3 regions of the Streptomyces sp. NPDC007917 genome follow, and region 1 is predicted to be linked to each of the others. Evidence: riboswitches for the same ligand, from Rfam matches in the RefSeq annotation. Region 1 holds a riboswitch; each other region holds the start of a gene.

Region 1 (7,891 bases):
TCGGTGGCGGCACCGGCCTTGATGACGGCCACGCCGCCGGCCAGCTTGGCCAGGCGCTCCTGCAGCTTCTCGCGGTCGTAGTCCGAGTCCGAGGACTCGATCTCGGCGCGGATCTGGTTGACGCGGCCCTGCACCTGGTCGGTGTCGCCGGCGCCGTCCACGATGGTGGTCTCGTCCTTGGTGACGGTCACCTTGCGGGCACGGCCGAGCAGGTCGACGCCCGCGTTCTCCAGCTTGAGGCCGACCTCCTCGGAGATGACGGTGCCACCGGTGAGGATGGCGATGTCGCCGAGCATGGCCTTGCGGCGGTCACCGAAGCCCGGGGCCTTGACGGCGACGGACTTGAAGGTGCCACGGATCTTGTTGACGACCAGGGTCGCCAGGGCCTCGCCCTCGATGTCCTCGGCGATGATCAGCAGCGGCTTGCCCGACTGCATGACCTTCTCCAGCAGCGGGAGAAGGTCCTTCACGCTGCTGATCTTCGAGTTGACGATCAGGATGTACGGGTCGTCGAGCGACGCCTCCATACGCTCCATGTCGGTGGCGAAGTACGGGGAGATGTAGCCCTTGTCGAAGCGCATGCCCTCGGTGAGCTCGAGCTCGAGCCCGAAGGTCTGCGACTCCTCGACGGTGATGACACCTTCCTTGCCGACCTTGTCCATCGCCTCGGCGATGAGCTCGCCGATCTGGGTGTCGGCGGCGGAGATGGAGGCGGTGGAGGCGATCTGCTCCTTGGTCTCCACGTCCTTGGCCTGCTCGAGCAGCTGGGCGGAGACGGCCTCGACGGCCTTCTCGATGCCGCGCTTGAGGGCCATCGGGTTGGCGCCCGCGGCAACGTTCCGCAGGCCCTCCTTGACCAGCGCCTGGGCGAGGACGGTCGCGGTCGTCGTGCCGTCACCGGCGACGTCGTCCGTCTTCTTCGCGACCTCCTTGACCAGCTCGGCGCCGATCTTCTCGTACGCGTCCTCGAGCTCGATCTCCTTGGCGATGGACACACCATCGTTGGTGATCGTGGGGGCGCCCCACTTCTTCTCGAGGACGACGTTGCGACCCTTGGGGCCGAGGGTGACCTTGACGGCGTCGGCGAGCTGGTTCATCCCGCGCTCGAGGCCGCGCCGCGCCTCCTCGTCGAACGCGATGATCTTGGCCATGTGAAGTGGTCCTCCCAAGACGGGGTGGATTGCTCCGGACCGCGCCTGGCGCCCGCGACGGACGGTCTGCCTGCCCTGCGGTTCCTTGCCCCGCACGGCCGGACGGACCTCACCGACCCGATCCTTCTGTCACTCTCACTCTCAGAGTGCTAACGCCAATGATTAGCACTCGACCCCTGAGAGTGCAAGCGCCCGAAGGGCTACGAGAGAAGACTCGCTGGTCATGGAGGTGGAACGAGCTGCGGCGGTGATCGTCTGCGGCCACGTCAAAGGGCCCGCTCCCCCTGGGGGTACGGGCCCTCTGAACAGTCCAGTCAGCTGCTTCGCGTCGGCGCGCTTCAGCCAACAGCCACGCGGACCATGTCCGCCTGCGGCCCCTTCTGACCCTGCGAGATCTCGAACTCGACCCGCTGGCCTTCCTCGAGGGTGCGGTAACCGTCCATCTGGATCGCGCTGTAGTGGACGAACACGTCCGCACCACCGTCGACCGCGATGAAGCCGTACCCCTTCTCCGCGTTGAACCACTTGACGGTGCCCTGAGCCATTCCTAACTCCCCTATTGCTGGCCCTTGCGCAGGACCGCACTCCGCGGACCCGGGTCAGACCTCACCCCCCGAGTCGAGGGGGGTGTGCGCCGGAACGCGTCGACCGCCGCTGAATGTATCTGTCCCACTGCCCTGTGCAACAGGTCAATCGGACGAGAATTCTGGCGACGGTCGAACGGTAATAAGCGGCGAATTCCAGCGAATCCGGGGCAAGCCGGGCCGGACATAGGGGATCAACCCGGCAATTCGCGCGCACACCTTGCGCACAAGTTGACGAGTTCTCATATGTGGTCGGCGCGGGGCCGACAGGAGGAGAACGGTTTAACTGTATCGCGGTTCCACACACGGAATCGCCCCGTCCGTTTCTATCAGGACGGGGCGATTCCGTTTAACCCGGGGTCGCGGATTCCGTTTAACCCGGGGTCAGCGCGGGTGATGACCGGCTCAGCAGCCGCCCGCGACCGCCGGAATGATCGAGACACCGGCGCCGTCCGGGGTCGCCGTCTCCAGGCCCTCCGCGAAGCGCACGTCGTCGTCGTTGACGTAGACGTTCACGAAACGGCGCAGCTTGCCGGTGTCGTCCAGGACGCGGGCCGCGATGCCCTGGTGGTTGCGGTCGAGGTCGGCCAGGACCTCGGCAAGGGTCGCCCCTTCGGCGCTGACCTCGGCCTGCCCGCCGGTGTAGGTGCGCAGGATGGTGGGGATCCGGACATTGACGCTCATGAGGGTTTCACCTTCTGTCGGAAGTGCTGCGGGAAGCGAGGGCGAATTCGAGGGGCGAATTCAAGCCAGCTGGTGTGAGCCGGGCCGGTTCAGGCCAGACCAGCCTCGCGGAACGCGTCGAGACTCGGGCGGATCACCGCCGTGGGCCCACTCGTCGGGGCGACCGCGTCGAGTGTCTTGAGGCCGTCTCCGGTGTTGAGCACGACGGTGGTGAGGGCGGGGTCCAGCACCCCGTTCTCGAGGAGCTTCTTCGTCACGCCCAGGGTCACCCCGCCCGCGGTCTCCGCGAAGATCCCCTCCGTACGGGCCAGCAGCTTGATCGCGTCGACGACCTGCTCGTCGTTCACGTCCTCCACCGCCCCGCCCGTACGGCGCGCGATGTCCAGCACATACGGCCCGTCCGCCGGGTTGCCGATCGCCAGCGACTTGGCGATGGTGTTCGGCTTCTGCGGCCGCACCACGTCATGGCCGGCCTTGAAGGCGGTGGAGACCGGGGAGCAGCCCTCGGCCTGGGCGCCGAAGATCTTGTACGGCTTGTCCTCGACCAGGCCGAGCGCGATGAGCTCCTTCAGCCCCTTGTCGATCTTGGTGAGCTGCGAACCGGACGCGATCGGGATGACGAGCTGGTCCGGCAGCCGCCAGCCGAGCTGTTCACAGATCTCGTACGCGAGGGTCTTGGACCCCTCCGCGTAGTACGGGCGCAGGTTGACGTTGACAAAGCCCCAGCCCTCGCCCGCCGGGTCGCCGATCAGCTCGCTGCAGAAGCGGTTGACGTCGTCGTACGTGCCCTCGATGGCGACCAGCTCACCGCCGTAGACCGCGGCCATGACGACCTTGCCCTGCTCCAGGTCGTGCGGGATGAAGGTGCACGAGCGCAGCCCGGCGCGGGCGGCCGCGGCGCCGACCGCGCCCGCGAGGTTGCCGGTGGAGGAGCAGGAGAGAGTGGTGAAGCCGAAGGCGCGGGCGGCCTCGACGGCCTGGGCGACCACGCGGTCCTTGAAGGAGTGCGTCGGGTTCCCGGAGTCGTCCTTGATGTGCAGCTCGCCGGTCACACCCAGCTCGCGGGCCAGGTTGTCGGCCTTCACCAGCTTGGTGAAGCCGGGGTTCAGATTGGGCTTGTCGGCCACGTCCGCCGGGACGGGCAGCAGCGGGGCGTAGCGCCAGATGTTGTTCGGCCCGGCCTCGATCCGCTTGCGCAGCCCCTCGGGGTCGCCGGTCGGCAGGTCGTACGCGACTTCGAGCGGTCCGAAACACTCCGCACAGGCGAAGATGGGGCCGAGGGGGAAGCGCTCACCGCACTCGCGACAGGACAGGGCGACGGCGGGGCCGAGCGAGACGGAAGAGGTGGTCGAGCTTTCAACAGCTTGCACAGCCATGGAGGCGAGGCCCTTTCTCCTCATCTTCCTCACGGCGCGTCTCGCCGCGAGCCGGAATTGGCACCTTCCCAAGCCGGGGCCCCGCTTCGGTGAAGAATCAGGACCGGCTGGAGGGTTGCCGGGGCTTCAACGGGCCGGATCCCTCTGCCCCTCTGGATGAGCGGTATGACGTCGGGCTGCCCCGGCGTGTTTGTCGCACCGGGACCCCCGATACAGGGCGGTCACGTGCGCTGTTCAAGACTGTAACCGAAGACCCGGATGGTTAAGACAGTCGTCCGAAGCGCGAGATGGATCACAGCTGACGTGTGCGGAGCACAACAGGGAGGCATGGCCGTGCTGGAAGAGGTGGAACGCTGGCTGGAGGAGCGGTCCTGGTCCGCCGACGACCGTCCGCTCGACCGGCTGCTGGCCGCCAAGCGCGCCACGGGCCGGACCGTGAGCGTCGTGCTGCCCGCCCTCAACGAGGAGGCGACGGTCGGCGAGATCGCCGCGACCATACGCCGTGAGCTGATGGGCCAGGCCGCGCCGCTGGTCGACGAGCTGGTGGTGGTGGACTCCGGGTCCACCGACCGCACCTCCGAGGTCGCCGCGGCGGCCGGGGCGAGGGTCGTGCACCGCGACTCCCTGCTGCCCGAGCTGCCGGCGCTGCCCGGCAAGGGCGAGGTGCTGTGGCGCTCGCTGCTGGCGACCAGCGGCGACATCATCTGCTTCATAGACGCCGACCTGCGGGAATTCGACGCCCGCTTCGTCTCCGGGGTCGTCGGCCCGCTGCTGACCGACCCGGACGTGCACCTGGTGAAGGGGATGTACGACCGGCCGCTCGGCCCCGGGCTCGGCGCACCCGCCTCCGGCGGGGCGGCCGGCCAGGGCGGGCGGGTCACCGAGCTGGTCGCCCGGCCGCTGCTCAATCTGCACTGGCCGCGGCTGGCCGGTTTCGTCCAGCCGCTCGGCGGCGAGTACGCGGCGCGCCGCTCGCTGCTCGAGCGGCTGCCCTTCCCCGTCGGATACGGGGTGGAGCTCGCCATTCTGATCGATTCGCTGCACACGGTCGGGCTCGACGGGCTCGCCCAGGTGGACCTCGGGGTGCGCAAACACCGCCACCAGGACCCGCAGGCGCTCGGCCGGATGGCAGCCACGATCTACCGCACGGCCCAGCTTCGGCTGGCCCGCGGGCATCTGGTGCGGCCGCGGCTGACCCAGTTCGACCGGGGCGAGGCCGGTTTCGTGGCGCGGACGAGCGATGTGGACACGGAGGAGCGGCCGCCGATGATCGAGATCCCGGAGTACGCGGAGCGGTGGGCGGCGTGACGCCCGGCCGCCCCGGTGCCGCTGTCCGGGGCAAGAGACCGTACACACGTTTGCGCGACTCGTGAGGTGGCTAGGTACGCGACATGGCCTCTGAGCACAGCGCTGCACAGGTCCTGGTCGCGTCCAACCGCGGCCCGGTCTCGTACACCCTGCGGGAGGACGGTTCGCTCGACGCCAGGCGCGGCGGCGGCGGGCTGGTCTCCGGTCTCAGTGCGATAGGGCCGGACGCCGGGGCCGTATGGGTCTGCGCGGCGCTCGGCGACGGCGACCGCGAGGCGGCCCGGCGCGCCGGGACCGGGCATCTGGACGCCGGCGACACCGGCGGGCAGCTGGTGCGGATGCTCGACATCGCGCCGGAGGTCTTCGACGCCGCGTACAACGGCATCGCGAACTCGGTGCTGTGGTTCGTCCACCACCTGCTCTACCAGACGCCGCTGGAGCCGGTCTTCGGCGCGGAGTTCCGCGCCCAGTGGGACGCCTACCAGGCGTACAACGCGGCCTTCGCGGACGCCCTCGCCCAGGAGGCCGCCGACGGCGCCGCCGTGCTGGTCCAGGACTACCACCTGGCGCTGGTGCCGGGGCTGCTCCGCGAGCGCCGGCCCGACCTGCGGATCGGCCACTTCTCGCACACCCCCTGGGCGCCCCCGGACTACTACCGGCTGCTGCCGGACGATGTGGCGGCGGGCGTGCTGCGCGGCATCCTCGGCGGTGACCGCGCCGCGTTCCTCACCGAGCGCTGGGCCCTGGCCTTCGCCGACTGCGCCGCGGCCGTGCTCGGCGCGGAGGTGGTGCGGGACGGCGCGCGGCTGTCCGTGCGCCTGGACGGGCGCGAGACCCGGCTGGGCGTGCACGGCCTGGGAGCGGACGCGGACTTCCTGCGGAAGCGGTCGCGGGCCGCGGACGTCGACGAGCGGCTGGCCGCCCTGCGCGAGCAGATCGGCCCCGGGCGCAGGACCGTCGTGCGGGTGGACCGCACCGAGCTGTCCAAGAACATCGTCCGCGGGCTGCTGGCCTACCGGCGGCTGCTGGAGACCCGCCCCGAGTGGCGGGGGCGCGTGGTGCACGTGGCCTTCGCCTACCCCTCCCGCCAGGACCTGGCCGTCTACCGCGACTACACGGAGCAGGTGCGGCGGGTCGCCGACGGGATCAACGCCGAGTACGGCACGGAGGGCTGGCAGCCGGTCGCCCTCCATGTGAAGGACGACTTCGCGCGCTCGCTCGCCGCCTACCGGCTGGCGGACGTGGCCCTGGTCAACCCGATCCGGGACGGGATGAACCTGGTCGCCAAGGAGGTGCCGGTGGTCTCCGAGCGGGGCTGCGCGCTGGTGCTGTCGCGGGAGGCCGGGGCGTACGCGGAGCTGGGCGACGACGCGCTGGTGGTCAACCCGTACGACATCGAGGCGACGGCGCGGGCGCTGCACGAGGCGCTGTCGATGGGGGACGGCGAGCGGGCGGAGCGTACGAAGCGGCTGGCGACCGCCGCGACCGCGCTGCCGCCCGCGCAGTGGTTCCTGGCGCAGCTGCGGGCGCTGACGGAGGGCTGACGCCCGCGCCCGAAGCCCACGGCTCGCGGCGGTCTCAGTCCCCGACCGCCTCGGCCAGGGCCGTCAGCAGGTCCACGATCCCCGCCGGGCCGTCGACCACCAGGTCGGCCCGCCGGGCCAGCTCGGTGACCTCGGTGGAGCCGCTGCACACCAGCAGCCCGGGCACCCCCCGCGCCCTGAGCTGTTCCACCGCCGCGAACGCGGCCAGGTCGCCCAGGTCGTCGCCCCCGTAGAGCACCGCCGAGGCCCCGGTCTCCCGTACGTACTCGGTGAGGGCGACGCCCTTGTCCATGCCCGGCGGGCGCAGTTCGAGCACCAGACGGCCGGGCTCGACGATCAGCCCGTGCCGCTCGGCGAGGAGGCGCAGCGGCTCGCGCAGCGCCTCGAAGGCGCCCTGCGGATCGGCGGCGCGGCGGGTGTGGACGGCGACGGCGCGCCCCTTCTCCTCCACGGTGGCGCCGCGCGCTTCGCCGACCGCGGCGGTCACGTCCGGGAGTTCGGCCCGGGCCGCCGCGACGCCCGGGTGCGGGGGCGGGGCGATGACCTCACCGCCGGCGGCGTCCCAGCGCTCGGCGCCGTAGTGGCCGAGGACCACCAGGTGGTCGAGGCCGGCGGGCCCGGCGAAGCCGCCGTACTCCACGGCGAGGGCGGCCGGACGGCCGGTGATCACCGCGACGGAGCGCAGCCGCGGGGCGAGCCGGGAGAGCGCGGGCGCGGCGCCGGGGTGGGCGCGCGCCTGGTCGGGGTCGGGGACGATGGGGGCGAGGGTGCCGTCGAAGTCGAGGGCGACGACGGACTCGCCGGGCCGCTGGAGGATCGCCGCGAGGCCGTCACGGCCGGCCGCTGTCGTGGGTACGGGAAGAGGGTGGCTGCCCATGCGGCCGACCCTATCGCCGCGGGGGCCGTCGGGGTGGGGTTGTGGGCGGTCCGGTCAGCGGCGCCCGCGCCGCGCCTCGCGCAGCCGGCGCAGGCGGTTGACGGTCACCGGGTCGTGGGCGAGGGCGCGGGGGTCGTCGAGGAGGGCGTTCAGGAGCTGGTAGTAGCGGGTCGGCGAGATGCCGAGCTGTTCGCGTATCGCGCGCTCCTTGGCGCCGGGCCCCGGCCAGCCACGCCGCTCCACGGCGAGCACGGCCCGGTCCCGCTCGGACAGCCCGGCCGCGCCGCCGGGGGGCCCGGCCGTCCCGTCGGAGGTCCCGGCCGCGCCGCCGGGGGTCCCGGCCGCGTGGTCCTCCGCGTCCCTGTCC
Region 2 (7,891 bases), on a different contig from region 1:
GCGCCCTTGGCGGTGGTGACGTCGGTGCCGTCGAACAGGATCTGCCCGGCGGTCGCGTCGGCGAGGCGGAGCACCAGGCGGGCGGTGGTGGACTTGCCCGAGCCCGACTCGCCGACCAGGGCGAGGGTCTGGCCCCGGTGGAGGGCAAGGCTGACGTCGTCGACGGCGCGCAGGGTGCGGGGCCCGTCCCCGGTGCGGGGCAGCCTGAACTCCTTGACCAGGTTGCGCACTTCGACCAGGGGCGCCGTCTGAGCCTCGGGGAGGGAGACCGGGGTGCGGGGCGGGGCGGCGGTCAGGCTCGGGGCACTGGCCAGCAGGTGCCGGGTGTAGTCGTCCTGCGGGTCGGCCAGGATGTCACGGGTGGGGCCCGCCTCGACGACCTTGCCCTGGGACATCACCACCAGCCGCTGTGCCCGGTCGGCGGCGACCCCGAGGTCGTGGGTCACGAGCAGGACCGCGGTGCCCGACTCCTCGGTGAGGCGCTGGAGATGGTCGAGGATGACCCGCTGGACGGTGACGTCGAGCGCGCTGGTGGGCTCGTCCGCGATGATCAGCTCGGGCCGGGCGGCGATGGCGATGGCGATCAGGGCGCGTTGCCGCATGCCGCCGGACAGTTCGTGCGGATACTGCCGGGCCCGGACGGCCGCGTCGGGCAGCCCGGCCCGGTCCAGCACGGCGACCGCCTCGGCGGGAGCCGATCGGCGGGTCGCCAGACCATGGATGCGCAGCACCTCGGCGACCTGGTCGCCGATCCGCTTGACCGGGTTGAGGGAGACGGTCGGGTCCTGGGGGACCAGTCCGATCCGTGCTCCGCGTACGGTGCGCAGTTCCGCCTCCGACAGGGTGGCGAGATCGTGCCGGCCGAAGCGGACTGTGCCCGCGTCGATACGGCCGTTCGCCGACAGGAGCCGGGTGATGGCGTGCGCGGTCGTGCTTTTGCCGGAGCCGGACTCGCCGACCACCGCCGTCACCTGTCCCGGCCACACGTCGAGGTCCACGCCCCGGACGGCCTCGACCGTGCCGCCCCGGGTGCGGTACGACACCGACAGGCCGCGTATCTCCAGCAGTGGTGTGGTCACGTCCTCACCGTTCTCACGTTCGTCGGTCATCGCTGCCGGGACCATTCGCCGTCCAGCGCCCGTGCGATGCGGTTGGTGGCCAGCACGGTCGCGGCGATCGCCAGCCCGGGCAGTGCTGTCAGCCACCAGGCGTTGGCGAGGTAGTTGCGGCCGTCGGAGATCAACGTGCCCCATTCCGGGGCCGGCGGGGGAGCGCCGTAGCCGAGGAAGCTCAGAGCCGACACGGCCAGGATGGAGGAGCCGAAGTCGAGGGTGGCCAGCACGATCACCGGGCCCGCCGCGCCCGGCAGCACATGCCGGCCCAGTACCGAGTACCAGCGGGCCCCGCTCGCGCGCGACGCCTCCACGAACACCGCCTGCCGCACCCGCAGCACCTCCGCGCGCGCCACTCGGGCGAACGCTGCGACGCTGGCGATGCCGACCGCGACCGCCACTTTCACCGTGCCGTAGCCCAGCGCGGTGACCAGGGCCAGGGACATGAACAGCGCGGGGATGGACAGCAGCACGTCGACGAAGCGCATCAGCACGTCGTCCACCCAGCGGCCCACGAACCCGGCGACCACCCCGAGCAGCCCGCCGACCACGAACGCCACCAGCACCGCGATCAGCGTGGCCTTCAGGGACAGCTGGGCACCATGGACGACCCGCGAGAACACATCGCGGCCCAGTTCGTCGGTGCCGAACCAGTGACTGCCGCTCGGGCCGCGGAAGTTCTGCGACGGCACGCCCTTCAGAGGGTCCTGCGAGGTGAACAGGTCGGGCCAGAACGAGGCCAGTACCACCAGCACGAGGACGACCACCGACAGCAGCAGACCCGGGCGGCGCACCACGAAGCGCAGCAGCCGCCGTACGTCCACGCGGTGTCCCGGCTCCGGCCCCGGCCCCGCCTCGACCGGGCGGGCCAGTCCCAGCGCCGCCTCGGCCGGGTCGTCGACAAGGCTCTGGCTCATGCGAGTGCCGCCCTTCTGTCCGAGGCCACCATGATCCGCGGGTCCAGGAGCGGATAGACCAGGTCGATGACCAGGTTCGTCGTCACGAAGATCAGCGCCCCGAACACCACCACCCCTTGGACCAGCGGGATGTCCTGGGCCGTGACCGCCGCCGCGGTGACGCGGCCGAGGCCGTCGCGGGAGAACACCGTCTCGACGACCACCGAACCGGCGATCAGCTGCCCCACCAGGAGGCCGACGACCGTCAGCGCCGGCAGGGACGCGTTGCGCAGGGCGTGCCGCAGATGCACCCGCCACCGGTCGGCGCCCTTGGCCCGCGCGGTCTCCACATACGCCTGGTCCAATGCGGTGAGCAGGCTCTTGGCGAGCACCTGGGCGATCTGCGCGCCGGCCGGGACCGCCAGCGTCAGGGCCGGTAGCACGAGCCCCTTCAGGCCGCCGTTGCCGAACGCGGGGAACCAGTGCAGCCGGAAGGAGAACGTCTCGACGAGCAGCAGCCCCACCCAGAAGGTCGGGACGGACACCCCCAGCGGCGGCAACGACAGCAGCAGCTGCCGCAGCCAGCGCCGAGCGGTGTAGGTCGCCAGCACCGCCAGACCACCGCCGAGCAGCACCGCCAACAACAGGGCGGCACCGGTCAGTTGGAGGGTCTGCGGCAGCGCGTCGGCCAGCGTCGAGGTGACCGGACGGCCGGTGGCGACCGAGTCGCCGAAGTCCCCGCTCACCGCCCGTCCCAGATAGTCGGCGTACTGCACCAGCACCGGCTTGTCGAAGCCGTACTCGTGCCGCAGCGCGGCCAGCCGGGCCGGGTCGACGTCCCCCGAGTCCATCCCGGCACTGGCCATCGCGGTGACCGGGTCACCGGGCAGCCAGTTCAGTACCAGGAACGACACCGTGTACGCCGCCCACAGCACCCCGACTGCCTGCGCCAGTCGCTTGATCACATAGCGGCGCATGCGCTAGCCGATCCAGGTGTCGTGCAACTGGATGCGGCTGCCCGAGTCGAAGTCGAGGCTGTGCACCTTCTTCGACACGGCCAGCTGGGTCTGGAGTTCCACCACCGGCACGTTGTACGCGCTCTGCACGATCAGCTTCTGTGCCTCGTCCACCAACCGCTCGCGCTTGGCGGTGTCCGTGGTCGCAGCCTGGCCGGACAGCGCCGTGTCCAGGGAAGTGGCGGGAACGCGGTAGAAGTTGGCCAGCCGGCTGGAGAAGGAGGTTCGCAGGATGTCCGGGTCGGAGCGGGTCACGTTGCTCCACACCAGGTCGAAGTCACCGCCCTGGAGCGTGGTGGCGAACTGGCTGACCTGACCCTGCTTGAGCACCACGTCGATCCCGACGGCCTTCAACTGCTGCTGGACCAGCTCCAGTGCAGGCTGGTTGGTGGCGGCGTTGGGGAACCAGCTGATGGTCAGGCTCAGCTTCTTGCCGTCCTTGGCGCGTATGCCGTCACCACTGGCTTTCCAGCCGGCCGCTTCCAGCAGGGACTTCGCCTTGGCCGCGTCGAAGGCGAGGTCCGAGGAGAGGTCGGTGTAGTCGGGCGTGGTGTGCGCCAGGACGCTGGTCGCCGGCTGGGTGCCGGTCGGGAACACGGTGTCGGCGATCTGCTTGCGGTCGATGGCCGCCAGGATCGCCTGACGCACCTTCACGTCCTTCAGCACTGGCCGCGAGTTGTTGACGCCGAGCCCGAAGACCACACCGGGGTTGGCCCGGCGCAGCAGGGTGACGTGACCGCCCCCGAGCGCCGCCTCGTTGGCCTTGCCGACGCTGCTGATCGCGTCCACCTGCCCGGACTGGAGGCTGCCCGCCCGCACCCCCGCCTCGGGGACGACCTTGAAGACCAGCTTGTCCAGGTAGGCCTCGCCCTTCTTGGCCCACCGCGAGGAGCCCCAGGCGTATCCGGTGCGCTTGGCCAGGGTGATCGACTGGTTCTGGACGTACTGCTTGAGCACGAACGGCCCCGACCCGATCACACCGTCGCTGCACTTCTGCTGCGGGGTCTTCTTCACGCTCGCCGACGACTCGATGCCCAGCGAGTGGGTCGAAGTCGCCTGGATGAACTGGGCGTTGGGCTCCTTGAAGGTCACCTTGACGGTGAGCGGGTCCACCGCGGTGGTGCTCTTGACGCCGCTGAGATAGCCCTGGGCGAGGACCCCGAGGGCGCCGAGCTTCGGCACCGCGTCGAAGTTGTCCTTGACCACCTGTGCGGTCAGCTGGGAGCCGTCGCTGAAGGTGACGCCCGAGCGCAGATGGAAGGTGAACTCCGTGGCGTCGGCGTTGATGTCCCAGCTCTTGGCGAGCCACGGCACGATCTTGCCGGTCCTGGGGTCCTGGTCGGTCAGGGAGTCCACGGTCTGGCGCACCGAGTAGATGCTCTCGTTGCTGCCGACCTGCTGTGGATCCACGCAGCCGGCGTCGGAACCCACCGCGAAGGTCAGGGTGCCGCCGGACTTCGGCCGGCTGCTTCCGCTACTGGAGTTGTCGCCCGAACCGCAGGCGGTCAGCAGAACACTGGTGGTCAGCAGGGCGGCGAGGGGCGCCCAGCGGGGGGCTCTGAAAGCCGGAAGTGCGTTCACGGAGGGTTCTCCTACTCGTGTCACCAGGCATGGAGGCGCCGTACAAGGCACGACCGTGCATGGGTGTGCGGCCCCGGCCGGTACAAGACCGGTGGCGGGGAGGCGCTGTGCAGACAGGGATCAGGGGGGAGCGGGGGGCAGCCGCAGGCGGGTGCGGTGACGACTGGCGCGTGCCCGGACTACGACCGGCGGCGGAAGGGGCCGTCAGGCCTGACAGAGACAGCTGGTCGAGCGCTTGAGGTCGATGTGGCGCCGGCGCGAGAACCGGGAGAACACGGTGGCGCCGGCGAAGCGAGCGCTGAGGTCACCACCGTGCCGCATGCCGATCCTCCCCATTTCCGGCCCCGGTCACGGGGCCACGCGCTTGCGGGATCGTCGGTGATCCCGCCGGGCTTTCACCTGGAGCACCCCACCGCGCGGGAGGGTTGCCGGTCAGCGAGCCAGGGCTTGACGCTGACACTCAATGCCGTTCGTGATCGTACGGAGGGCTCTTGTCGTACGTCAATGCCGGAAAGCGACGCCCGCAGGGGCAGTGGGACCGGCACCGGGTCCGGCTCAGGAACCGCCGCGCTCGCGGGGGATCTTCTGGCCGGCCTCGATCGCCACCGGCAGCCGGTTCTCGGCCGGGGGCAGCGGGCAGGTGGCCAGGTCTGTGTAGGCGCACGGCAGGTTCGTGGCGCGGTTGAAGTCCAGGACGACCGTGCCGTCGGCGGCGGGCGGCTCCAGGGCGAGGGCCCGGTTGGCGGCGTAGGTGGTGACCCCGGAGGTCTCGTCGGTGAACAGCACCGTCAGCCGGCCCGCACCATGGCCGGGGAACGCGGTCAGCGACAGCGGGCGCCCGTCCAGCTCGAACTCGATCCTGCCCGGAGCGTCGTACACATGCTCAAGGCCCTCGACCGCGGCGCCCACGGTGGTCGGCCGCGGCGTGTCGAAGGGGATGTAGCGGCCCGTCACGGCCCAGCGCGGGTCGGGGGCGTAGGCGGGCGTTCCGGTGAAGGCCGTGCGCAGCGGCGCGTCCGGGTGCCGGGGGCGCACGATGTCGTTGCCGCCGCGCTTGGCGACCTCGATGACGGCGTCTCCCCACACGGCGTCGACGCTGCCGCGTTCGGGAAGGACGCCGAAGTGGTGTTCCCCGTGCACCGGCGTTCCGTCGACGACCAGTTCCTCGTCGTCGTCGAGGTCTACGACGACCCCGTCGGGGCCGGTGCGCCACGCGCCGGGCGCGTCGGCGAAGCGCTGGGGCCGGTCGTCGAGCCAGTGCAGGCCGGTGATCGCCAGGAACCCGTGCGGGTCGGCGAGCCGGGCCTCCTGGGCGCGGTGCCACTCCAGCCAGTTCTCGGTGAAGGCACGGAAGTCGGTCGTGGTGGCCTCGGTGGTCATGAGTTCTCCTTCGTCACAGGGGTGCAGTGGGGCCGGTCGGGCCGTCGGTTCGACCGGCGTGCTCAGCGGGCCAGTTCGCCGAGGAGTCGCCAGGTGCGTCGGCGGTCGGCTTCTCCCGCGATCTCAGTGCCCGTGAACACGACCTCGGTGGCGCCGGCGTCGCGGTAACGGCGTACCTCGGCCTCGACGGTCTTCTCGTCGCCGATCACGGCCAGGTCGGCGGCCCGCCGGCCGCCGGAGAGTTCGATGACCCGGGCGTAGGACGGGATCTGTTCGTAGAACGCGAGGTTCTCGGTGGCCTTGGCCCGCACCGCCTCCACGTTGTCGGTGACCACCCCGGGTACCAGGGCCACGACCCTGGGCGCGGGGCGGCCGGCGGCCTCGGCGGCTGCGGTCAGGGCGGGCACGATGTGGTCCGCCAGGGCGCGCGGTCCCGCCAGGTAGGGCAGGATTCCGTCCGCCAGCCCACCGCTGACCCGCAGCGCCTGCGGCCCCATCGCGGCGACCAGCACGGGGACGCCGCTCTCGGCACCTGGTACCCGCGCCGGGACCGGGGTGGTCGCGGTGATCAGCTCACCGTGGAAATCGGCCGTGCCGGTCTCGGTCAACTGCCGCAGTGCGGTGAGGAATTCACGCAGGCGGGCGATGGGGCGTTCGAAGGGCAGGCCGAAGCCGGTCTCCGTCAGCAGTTTCGTGCCCAGGGCCAGGCCGAGGTGGTAGCGGCCGTGGGTCGCGGCCTGGGCGGTCTGGGCCTGGCTGGAGACCAGCAGCGGGTGGCGGCCGAAGACGGGGATCGCGGAGGTCCCGACCTGCAGTCCGGGCGCCTCGCGTCCGACGATCGCCGCGAGCTGGGGTGAGTCCGCGCCGAAGGTCTGCCCGAACCAGGCCGACTGCAGACCGGCGCCCGCGGCTTCCTGGGCCAGTTGTACGGTGGCGTCGACCTGGTTCGGCGCGTCGGACGCGTTGAGCGCTACTCCAACAGTCATGTCAGTCAGAACGGGCGTCGGCCGGACCCGCATTCCGGTCCGTGTGTGACAGCTTCTTGTCAGTCATGTGTACTCAGTCCTGAGTGGAAGGGCCGTCCCGGTGCTCAGCCCGCCTGCCGTCGGTCCGGCGCGGACCGGTGCGCGAGGGGTGCGCGCAGGCCGAGGTTCTCGCGCAGGGTGGTGCCGGTGTACTCGGTGCGGTAGATCCCGCGTTCCTGCAGTTCCGGGACGGGGTGCCGACGTGCCCGCGCTGCGGGCCGAGCGCGATGGCGGTCTCGCGCAGCGACCAGCCGTGCGCCTCTGCCTCGCCCGCCATTCGGCCACGACCGCGCGCGGATCGGTGATGCGCCGGGCGCCGAAGGAGCCGTCGTTCTCGGTGACGACCGGATCCTCCTTCGGCAGCGGCCCGTCGGCGTCGCTGTGGCCGGCCGACCGCCCGCAGCCGGCGCCGGATGTCGTCGGCGAAAGCCAGTGCGTCGTCGAAGTCGTTGCCGTGCGCGGAGAAGATGACGTCGGCGTTGCGTGCGGCGAAGTCGCGCCCCTCGCCGGAGTCACCGGCCTGGAAGATCACGGGGTGGCCCTGGGCGCTGCGCGGCAGGGTGGGGGCGAGGTCGACGTCGCTCCCGCGCCCGCGCGGCCGCGTCGGCGACCAGGGGGCGTCCCCAGGCGCGGGCCGCCTCGGGACGTTCCTCCTCCGTCACCACCCACCCGGCGCGGCCGGCGGAGATGTGGTCCAGGGACGCCAACTTGGCTGAGACATGGAAGGGTTGGGCATACGTGACGGGGACGACGGGCGCGATCCCGATGGTGCTGGTGGACGCCGCGACGAAGGTCGCCCGCTCGACCGCGCCGATACGGCCCACGGGGTTTGGTGAGGCGCCGGGCGGCAGTACGCCGTCATCCAGGGTGATCAGGGTGAA
Region 3 (7,891 bases), on a different contig from region 1:
CGCCAGCGGGTCTGGGCTGTCGGCAGGGGCACGGACATGGCGTCGTCGTCCTCAATCTCTTGGTCGCCTTGGTTCCACTGTGGCACTTGGCGTGCTGTAACCCTACGGCCTGAGCCCTGCCCCGCGCCGGGGCCGGTGCGCTCCCCGGTCCGCCCCCGGCGGCGGCGAGGCACTCTGGGCAGGTTGTGCCCGGTACGCCATGATCTGCCCATGATCGAGACGTCGGAAGGGTCCGGCCACCGCCCCCTGATGACTTACGCCCTCATCGCGTCCTGCTGCCTGATCTTCGCCCTCGGGCCGGCCTCCGGCCTCGACCCCGGCTACGGCACGGGAGACGAGCTGCTGCGGGCCCAGACGGGCTACTTCGAGCGCTGGGGGGTGGTGCCGAGCGCCCTGTGGAGCGGTGCGCCCGCGGAGCCGCTGACCCCGCTGACCGCGCTGTTCGTCCACGGCAACTGGCTGCACCTGCTCGGCAACATGCTGTTCCTCTACGTCTTCGGGGCGATGGCCGAGGAGCGGATGGGGCGGATCCACTTCGCTCTCTTCTACCTCGCCACCGGCTATCTGGCGCTGCTCGGCTACGCGGCGGCGCACGCCGGCTCCACCGAGACCCTGGTCGGCGCCTCCGGGGCCATCTCCGGGGTCCTCGGCGCCTTTCTGTGGCTGTTCCCCCGGGCCCGGGTGACCAGCCTCTTCCCGTTTCTGTTCTTCCTGCCGCTGCGCTTCCCCGCCTGGGTGGTGCTGATCTTCTGGGTCGCGCTGCAGTGGCTGGCCGCCCGCGGGGCCGACGACCGGCCCGGCGTCGCCTACCTCGCCCACCTCGTGGGCTTCAGCCTCGGGTTCCTCTACGCGTGGGCCCGCTTCGGGCGGACGACTAGAGTGAGCAGGGCAGTCAGGTCCAGCGAGGGAGAAAGCCAGCCGTGATCACTTCGATCGTGCTCATCAAGACCAGCGTGGACCAGATCCCCGAGATCGCCGAGCAGATCGCCGCGCTCGACGGCGTGAGCGAGGTCTACTCGGTCACCGGGGCGCACGATCTGATCGCGATGGTGCGGGTGGCCCGGCACGACGACCTCGCGGACGTCATCCCGGGCCGGATCAGCAAGGTGCCGGGCGTGGCCTCCACGGAGACCCACATCGCCTTCCGCACCTACTCCCAGCACGACCTCGAGGCCGCCTTCGCGATCGGCCTCGACGGCTGAGGCATCTCGCCGGACGTCAGCCGCGGTCCGGGACGCAGCGCCCGTCCTCGGTGCGGTAGCTCCACTTCGCGCCGTCCCGGACCAGCTCCTTCACCGCGCCGACGAACCGCTCGACGTGCTCGTCCGGGGTGCCCGCTCCGAAGCTGACGCGGATCGCGTTCAGCGACCGCTCCCCCGGCGCGGCCTCCGGGGCGCCGCACTCGCCCGCCTCCCCGGGCTCACCGCCCAGCAGGGTGCGCACCAGCGGATGCGCGCAGAACAGGCCGTCGCGCACGCCGATGCCGTACTCCGCGGAGAGCGCCGCCGCGAAGTGGGAGCTGTTCCAGCCCTCCACGACGAACGAGATGACCCCCACCCGGGGGGCGTCGTCGCCGAACAGCGACAGGACCCGCACCTCGGGCACCTCGGCCAGCCCCGCGCGGACCTTGGCGATCAGCTGCCGCTCCCGCGCCACCAGGGACTCGAACCCGGCCTCGGTCAGCGCCTTGCAGGCCGAGGCGATCGCGTACGCCCCGATGACGTTCGGCGAGCCCGCCTCGTGCCGGGCCTCGGTGGTGTGCCACTCCACGTCCACCCCGCCGTCGTCCGCCCGGGCCACCTTGCGGCTGGCGCCGCCGCCCGCCAGATACGGCCGCGCCTCGCGCAGCCAGTCCGCGCGCCCCGCGAGCACACCGGCCCCGAAGGGCGCGTACAGCTTGTGCCCGGAGAACGCGACCCAGTCGACGTCCAGGGCGGCGATGTCCACGGGGTGGTGCGGTGCGAGCTGCGCGGCGTCCAGCACGATCCGGGCGCCGTGTGCGTGCGCCGCCCGCGCCAGCTCCCGCACCGGCCACAGCTCACCCGTCACATTCGAAGCACCCGTCACGCACACCAGCGCCGCACCGCCCGTGCCCGCCTCGGCCCGCCAGTCGGCCAGCGCCCGCTCCAGCGTCTCGACGGCCTGCCGCGGGGAGCGCGGCGCGCTCAGATAGCCGACCTCGACGCCCTCCCGCTGCTCCCACGGCAGCAGCGAGGCGTGGTGCTCCGTCTCGAACACGAACACCCGGGTGCCCTGGGGGAGCGCGGCGGCGAGGAGGTTGAGCGAGTCGGTGGTGGCGCGGGTGAAGATCACGTGGTCGTCGGGGCGGCAGCCGAGGAAGGCGGCGACATCCTTGCGGCTGTTCTCGAACAGGTCGGTGGACAGCTGCGAGAGATAGCCGGCCCCGCGGTGCACGCTGCCGTAGTACGGGGCGTAGGCCGCGATGTCGTCCCAGACCCGCTGCAGGGCGGGGGCGCTGGCGGCGTAGTCCAGCGCGGCGTAGCCGACCTCGCCGCCGGTGACCAGCGGGACGAGGACATCGCGGCCGAGGACGGGCAGCGGGGAGGGGGTGGCGGTGGTGGCGGCGGGGGCGGTGGAGGCAGCGGCGGTCGCGGACATGGCGAAGTCTCCCGGGAGGACGAAGAGGTGAATGCGTCACGCGCGCAGGCGGCAGCCCGCCGCCGGGCACGTGGAAAAGAAACTCACCGCGCGGACGGGACCGCGCGAGATGAGGGGGAAAGGGGCCGTCGGCCCTAGCGCATTCGCTGCATCACGGAAGAACTCCCTCGACAACCAGGACCCCTGGGTTTCGCGAGGGGTCCGCGCTTGCCGCAGACCTCGCTGCCTGCGGCCTGGTCATCACCCGGGGCACCCCGCCACGGACGGAGGGTTGCCGGACAGCGGGCCGGGGCCGAAGTCGCTGTCGCTCGTGACCTGCGCAGGAGTATGCCATGCCCTGCCACAAACCGAGATCCCTGTCCGCGATACGGACACACCCGCCCGCGAGGGCCCGCCCCGTCCCCCCCGCGCGGCGGAGCCGCGGAACGACAGGGGGGAAGGGGCGGGGAGTGGCGGGGTGGGGAACAGGCACGCCGCGGGCGGCCCGGCGCCGCGGGCCGGGCCGCGTCGCGTCGCGTCGCCAGGGTCGGTTACGCGTTCGTGGCCAGCACCCACCGTTCCAGGGCGGCTCGGGCCTCGCCCGAGTCGATGGATTCGGCCGCCTTCTCGACACCCGCCGCGATGCGCTCCGCGAGGGGCTTGGCGCCCGGTCCGCCCTCCAGTGCGACCAGGGCTGCCGCCGAGTTGAGCAGGACCGCGTCGCGGACCGGCCCGCGCTCGCCCGCGAGCAGCCGCCGGGCGACGTCCGCGTTGTACGAGGGGTCGGCGCCGCGCAGGGCGTCCACCGGGACCAGGCCGATGCCGACGTCGCGCGGGTCGAAGGTCTCCTGGCGTACGGTGCCGCCCTCGACCACCCACACCTGGGAGGTCGAGGTGACGGTCAGCTCGTCCAGGCCGTCGTCGCCGCGGACGACCAGCGCGGAGGTGCCGCGCTCGGCGAGCACGCCGGCCATGATGGGCGCCATGCGGGCGTCCGCGACCCCGGTGGCCTGGGCGCGCACCCGGGCCGGGTTGGTGAGCGGGCCGAGGAAGTTGAAGATGGTGGGGATGCCGAGCTCGCTGCGCGCGGTCCCGACGTGGCGCAGCGAGGGGTGGAACTTCACCGCGAAGCAGAACGTGATGCCGGCTTCCTCGGCGACCTCGGCCACCCGCCGCGGCGTCAGGTCCAGGTTGACGCCGAGCTTGGCGAGGACGTCGGAGGAGCCGCTGGCGGAGGACGCGGCGCGGTTGCCGTGCTTGACCACCTTGGCGCCGGTGCCTGCCACCACGAGCGCGGACATGGTGGAGATGTTGACGGTCTTGGCGCGGTCGCCTCCGGTGCCGACGATGTCGACGGTGGCCCCGGGGACCTCGATCACGTTCGCGTGCTCGTACATGGTGCGGACCAGGCCGGACACCTCCGCGACGGTCGCGCCCTTGGCGCGCAGCGCGACCGCGAAGCCGGCGATCTGCGCGTCGCTGGCCTCGCCGCGCATGATCCGGTCCATGACCCAGGCGGTGTCGTCGGCGGTGAGGTCGTGGCCGAGCAGCAGCGAGTCGAGCACGTCCGGCCAGGTGCGGGCCGTCGCGCGGTTGTCGCCTCCGGCTGGGGTCACAACGTCCATGGTCCGCTCCTGCGTCTCGGCTGGGGAAGGAAGGGTCCGCGCAGTTCAACGGCCCCTGGCAAGCCTATCGGCGCGGGCCGGGCACGCGGCCCCGTGCCCGGGTCCCGGACGCCCCGCGGGAAGCCCGGGTGCCCGGACATGGCCCAGGGCCCCGGCCCGGACCGTGTGGTCCGGGCCGGGGCCCTGGTGTGTGGCGTACAGCTGAGGTGTTCGCTGAGGGGATCAGTGGTGGCCGTGGCCGCTGGTGATCTCCTTGTACTCCTCGACGGTCGGCTTGGGGATCACGTTGTCCCCGCCGTAGTAGCCCTTGGACAGCTTGGCCCGGAGCTTCTGCGAACCCTTTATCTTCCGGCGGACCCCGTTCTCGTCGACCGCGGGGCCGACCTCGTACGGCTTGGGCTGCTCATGCTGGGTGAGCTTGTGCAGGTCCTCCTGCGACAGCGGCTCGTGCACCTCGATGAACTCGCCGTGCGGCAGCCGCTTGATGATGCCGGTCTCGCGGCCGTGCAGCACCTTCTCCTTGTCGCGCCGCTGCAGACCCAGGCAGATCCGCTTGGTGACGATGAAGGCCAGCACCGGGCCGGCGAAGAAGCCGATCCGGACGAACCAGGTGATCGAGTTGATCGACAGGTGGAAGTGGGTGGCCCACAGGTCGTTTCCACCACCGACCAGCATCACCAGGTAGGCGGTCAGCCAGGCGACACCGAAGGCCGTACGGGTCGGGACGTTGCGCGGGCGGTCCAGGATGTGGTGCTCGCGCTTGTCGCCGGTGATCCAGGACTCGATGAAGGGGTAGACCCCGATCGCGAACAGGACCAGCGGGAAGAGCACGATCGGGATGAACACGCCCAGGACGAGCGTGTGGCCCCAGGCGTTGATCTCCCAGCCGGGCATCACACGGACCAGACCCTCGGCGAAGCCCATGTACCAGTCGGGCTGGGCGCCGGTGGACACCTGGTCCGGCCGGTACGGGCCGATGGCCCAGATCGGGTTGATCGTGGCGACCGCGGAGAGGATCGCGATCACACCGAAGACCAGGAAGAAGAAGCCGCCCGCCTTGGCCATGTAGACCGGCAGCAGAGGCATGCCGACCACGTTCTTCTCGGTCTTGCCGGGGCCCGGGTACTGCGTGTGCTTGTGGTAGAAGACCAGGATCAGGTGCGCCACCAGCAGGCCGAGCATGATGCCCGGCAGCAGCAGGACGTGGACCGGGTAGAGCCTGGGGATCAGGTCCATCCCGGGGAACTCGCCGCCGAACACGAACATCGAGATGTAGGTGCCCACGACCGGGATCGACAGGAACACACCCTCGATGAACCGCAGACCGGTGCCGGAGAGCAGGTCGTCGGGGAGCGAGTAGCCGGTGAAGCCGGTCAGCATGCCGAGGAAGAACAGCAGGAAGCCGAAGAGCCAGTTGATCTCGCGCGGCTTGCGGAACGCGCCGGTGAAGAAGACGCGCATCATGTGCACGAGCATCGCGGCGAGGAAGATCAGCGCGGCCCAGTGGTGGATCTGCCGGATGAGCAGACCGCCGCGCACCTCGAAGCTGATGTCGAGCGTCGAGGCGAACGCCTCGGACATCCGCACGCCCTGCATCGGGACGTACGGGCCGTGGTACGTGACCTCTTCCATGCTGGGGTGGAAGAACAGCGTCAGATACACACCCGTGAGGATGATGATGATGAAGCTGTAGAGCGCGACCTCACCCAGCATGAAGGACCAGTGGTCCGGGAAGATCTTGCGCATATTGGCCTTGGCGAGGCTGTAGACGCCCAGCCGGCCGTCGGCCCAGTCGGCGACGCGCTCGCCCGCGGGGGCCTTGCGGCCCCGCTGCGTTTCAGTTGCAGTACTCATCCGCGCTCCCAGAAAGCAGGACCGACGGGCTCCGCGAAGTCGCCCTTGGCTTCGAGGTAACCGTCCTTGTTGACGCCGATCCGCAGCTGCGGCAGGGCGTGCCCGGCCGGGCCGAAGATCACGCGGCCGCCGTCGGAGAGGTCGAACGTCGACTGGTGGCACGGGCACAGGACGTGGTGCGTCTGCTGCTCGTAGAGGTTGATCGGGCAGCCGACGTGGGTGCAGATCTTGGAGAACGCGACGATGCCGTCGTGCGACCAGTCCAGCTCGCGCTTGTCCTTGATGTTCTCCGGCTGCAGCCGGACCAGCATCAGGGCGGCCTTGGCGATCTGCGTCTGGAAGTCGTGGTCCGACTCGTGCATGCCCTCGGGCATGGCGAAGGTGAGCGAGCCGACCGCGATGTCCTCGGGACGCAGGGCCCCACCGGTGTTGTAGTTCATCAGGCGCTTGCCCTTGGCCCACTTGGTGTGCCGGAGCTTGTCCTCCGGCAGCGGGCCGAGGTCGCGCAGCAGCACCAGGCCGGAGAGCGGCACCAGGGTCAGCGCGCCGAAGAGGGTGTTGCGGGCCAGCTTGCGCCGGCCGAACCCGGACTCGGCGGCGCCGGCCCGGAAGTCCTCCAGCACCTTGGCCTTGACCTCGGGCTCGGCCTCGATCGGGTGACGGTCGTCGGCGATCTCGACGTCCGACATCAGGGTGCGGGCCCAGTGGACCGCGCCCGCGCCGATGGTGAACAGCGCGATGCCGAGGGTCAGGCCGAGCGAGAAGTTCAGCGCGCTGATGTGGCCGAGCGGGAAGACATAGATGATCTTGTCGACCGGGAAGGCCACATACGAGGCGATGAAGGCGATCGTCGCCAGCATCGAGACCGTGAACAGCAGCGCGATGGTGCGCTCGGAGCGCTTCGCGGCGCGCTCGTCGATGTCCTGCTGGCGGTGCTCGTGCGGCGGAAGACCCGGGTCGGCGAACGGGTTGTCGGCCGCCTCTACCGCGCCGCCCTCCGCGGCCTCCCGCCCCTGTGGCAGGTTGTCGTCTGTGTGTGAAATGTCGTGGCTACTCATGACTTCTTGGCCTTTGCGGTCCGGGCGGCGACCCAGATGGTCAGGATGATCATCACACCCATACCGAAGACCCAGCCGAACAGACCCTCACTGACCGGGCCCAGGCCGCCGATCTCCATACCACCGGGGGTCTTGGTCTTGTCGCTGTTGACCGTGTCCAGGTAGGCGATGATGTCCCGCTTCTTCTCCTCCGGCATCACGGTGTCCGGGAAGGAGGGCATGTTCTGCGGGCCCGTCTGCATGGCCTCGTAGAGGTGCTTGGGGGACACACCCTCGAGGGACGGCGCGTACTTGCCGTTGGTCAGGGCGCCGCCCTTGCCGACGAAGTTGTGGCACTGCGCGCAGTTGGTGCGGAAGAGCTCACCGCCCTCGGCGATGTTGCCGCCCGCGGGGTCGTACTGCTCCTTGGTCGGCGTCACCGGGCCGGGGCCGAGCGAGGAGATGTACGCGGCCAGCTGCTGGATCTGGGCGTCCGAGTAGATGTTCTTCTTCTTGGGCACCTGGGCACCGGGCTGCTGCGCGGGCATGCGACCGGTGCTGACCTGGAAGTCCACGGCGGCGGAGCCGACGCCGACCAGGCTGGGACCGTCGGTCGTACCCTGACCGCCGGTGCCATGGCAGCTGGCACAGCCGACGGCGTAGAGCTTCTTGCCCTCCTCGATGGCGAGGGACTGGGCGGAGCTGTCATCGGCCTTCGCCTCGCTCGGCGAGAACGCGGCGTACAGCCCCCCAGTGACCGCCAGCGCGAAGAGTAGG

What was found. A riboswitch is a leader RNA that binds a small molecule or an ion and turns the genes downstream of it on or off. The one in region 1 is predicted to bind S-adenosylmethionine.
Region 2: linked by a shared signal. The riboswitch ahead of ACFZDL_RS46205 (putative leader peptide) and the one ahead of thrC (threonine synthase) in region 1 are both predicted to bind S-adenosylmethionine.
Region 3: linked by a shared signal. The riboswitch ahead of ACFZDL_RS11540 (aminotransferase class V-fold PLP-dependent enzyme) and the one ahead of thrC (threonine synthase) in region 1 are both predicted to bind S-adenosylmethionine.

What each region holds. Positions count from the first base shown of each region.
Region 1 covers NZ_JBIBKK010000008.1:158,264-166,154, reverse strand. The annotation lists gene groL (chaperonin GroEL) at 1-1,151, opposite strand, end outside; gene ACFZDL_RS17865 (cold-shock protein) at 1,490-1,696, opposite strand; gene ACFZDL_RS17860 (MoaD/ThiS family protein) at 2,141-2,419, opposite strand; gene thrC (threonine synthase) at 2,509-3,795, opposite strand; SAM riboswitch class I at 3,813-3,958, opposite strand; gene ACFZDL_RS17850 (glucosyl-3-phosphoglycerate synthase) at 4,129-5,103, shown strand; gene ACFZDL_RS17845 (trehalose-6-phosphate synthase) at 5,187-6,647, shown strand; gene otsB (trehalose-phosphatase) at 6,682-7,524, opposite strand; gene ACFZDL_RS17835 (DUF3263 domain-containing protein) at 7,579-7,797, opposite strand.
Region 2 covers NZ_JBIBKK010000049.1:4,444-12,334, reverse strand. The annotation lists gene ACFZDL_RS46225 (ABC transporter ATP-binding protein) at 1-1,109, opposite strand, end outside; gene ACFZDL_RS46220 (ABC transporter permease) at 1,106-2,029, opposite strand; gene ACFZDL_RS46215 (ABC transporter permease) at 2,026-2,985, opposite strand; gene ACFZDL_RS46210 (ABC transporter substrate-binding protein) at 2,989-4,605, opposite strand; gene ACFZDL_RS46205 (putative leader peptide) at 4,810-4,926, opposite strand; SAM riboswitch class IV at 4,961-5,073, opposite strand; gene ACFZDL_RS46200 (DUF1684 domain-containing protein) at 5,161-5,985, opposite strand; gene ACFZDL_RS46195 (LLM class F420-dependent oxidoreductase) at 6,048-6,971, opposite strand; gene ACFZDL_RS46190 (LLM class flavin-dependent oxidoreductase) at 7,523-7,891, opposite strand, start outside.
Region 3 covers NZ_JBIBKK010000005.1:253,050-260,940, reverse strand. The annotation lists gene ACFZDL_RS11555 (hypothetical protein) at 1-38, opposite strand, end outside; gene ACFZDL_RS11550 (rhomboid family intramembrane serine protease) at 211-924, shown strand; gene ACFZDL_RS11545 (Lrp/AsnC ligand binding domain-containing protein) at 921-1,202, shown strand; gene ACFZDL_RS11540 (aminotransferase class V-fold PLP-dependent enzyme) at 1,219-2,619, opposite strand; SAM riboswitch class IV at 2,818-2,935, opposite strand; gene trpD (anthranilate phosphoribosyltransferase) at 3,150-4,223, opposite strand; gene ACFZDL_RS11530 (cytochrome bc complex cytochrome b subunit) at 4,446-6,077, opposite strand; gene ACFZDL_RS11525 (Rieske 2Fe-2S domain-containing protein) at 6,074-7,135, opposite strand; gene ACFZDL_RS11520 (c-type cytochrome) at 7,132-7,891, opposite strand, start outside.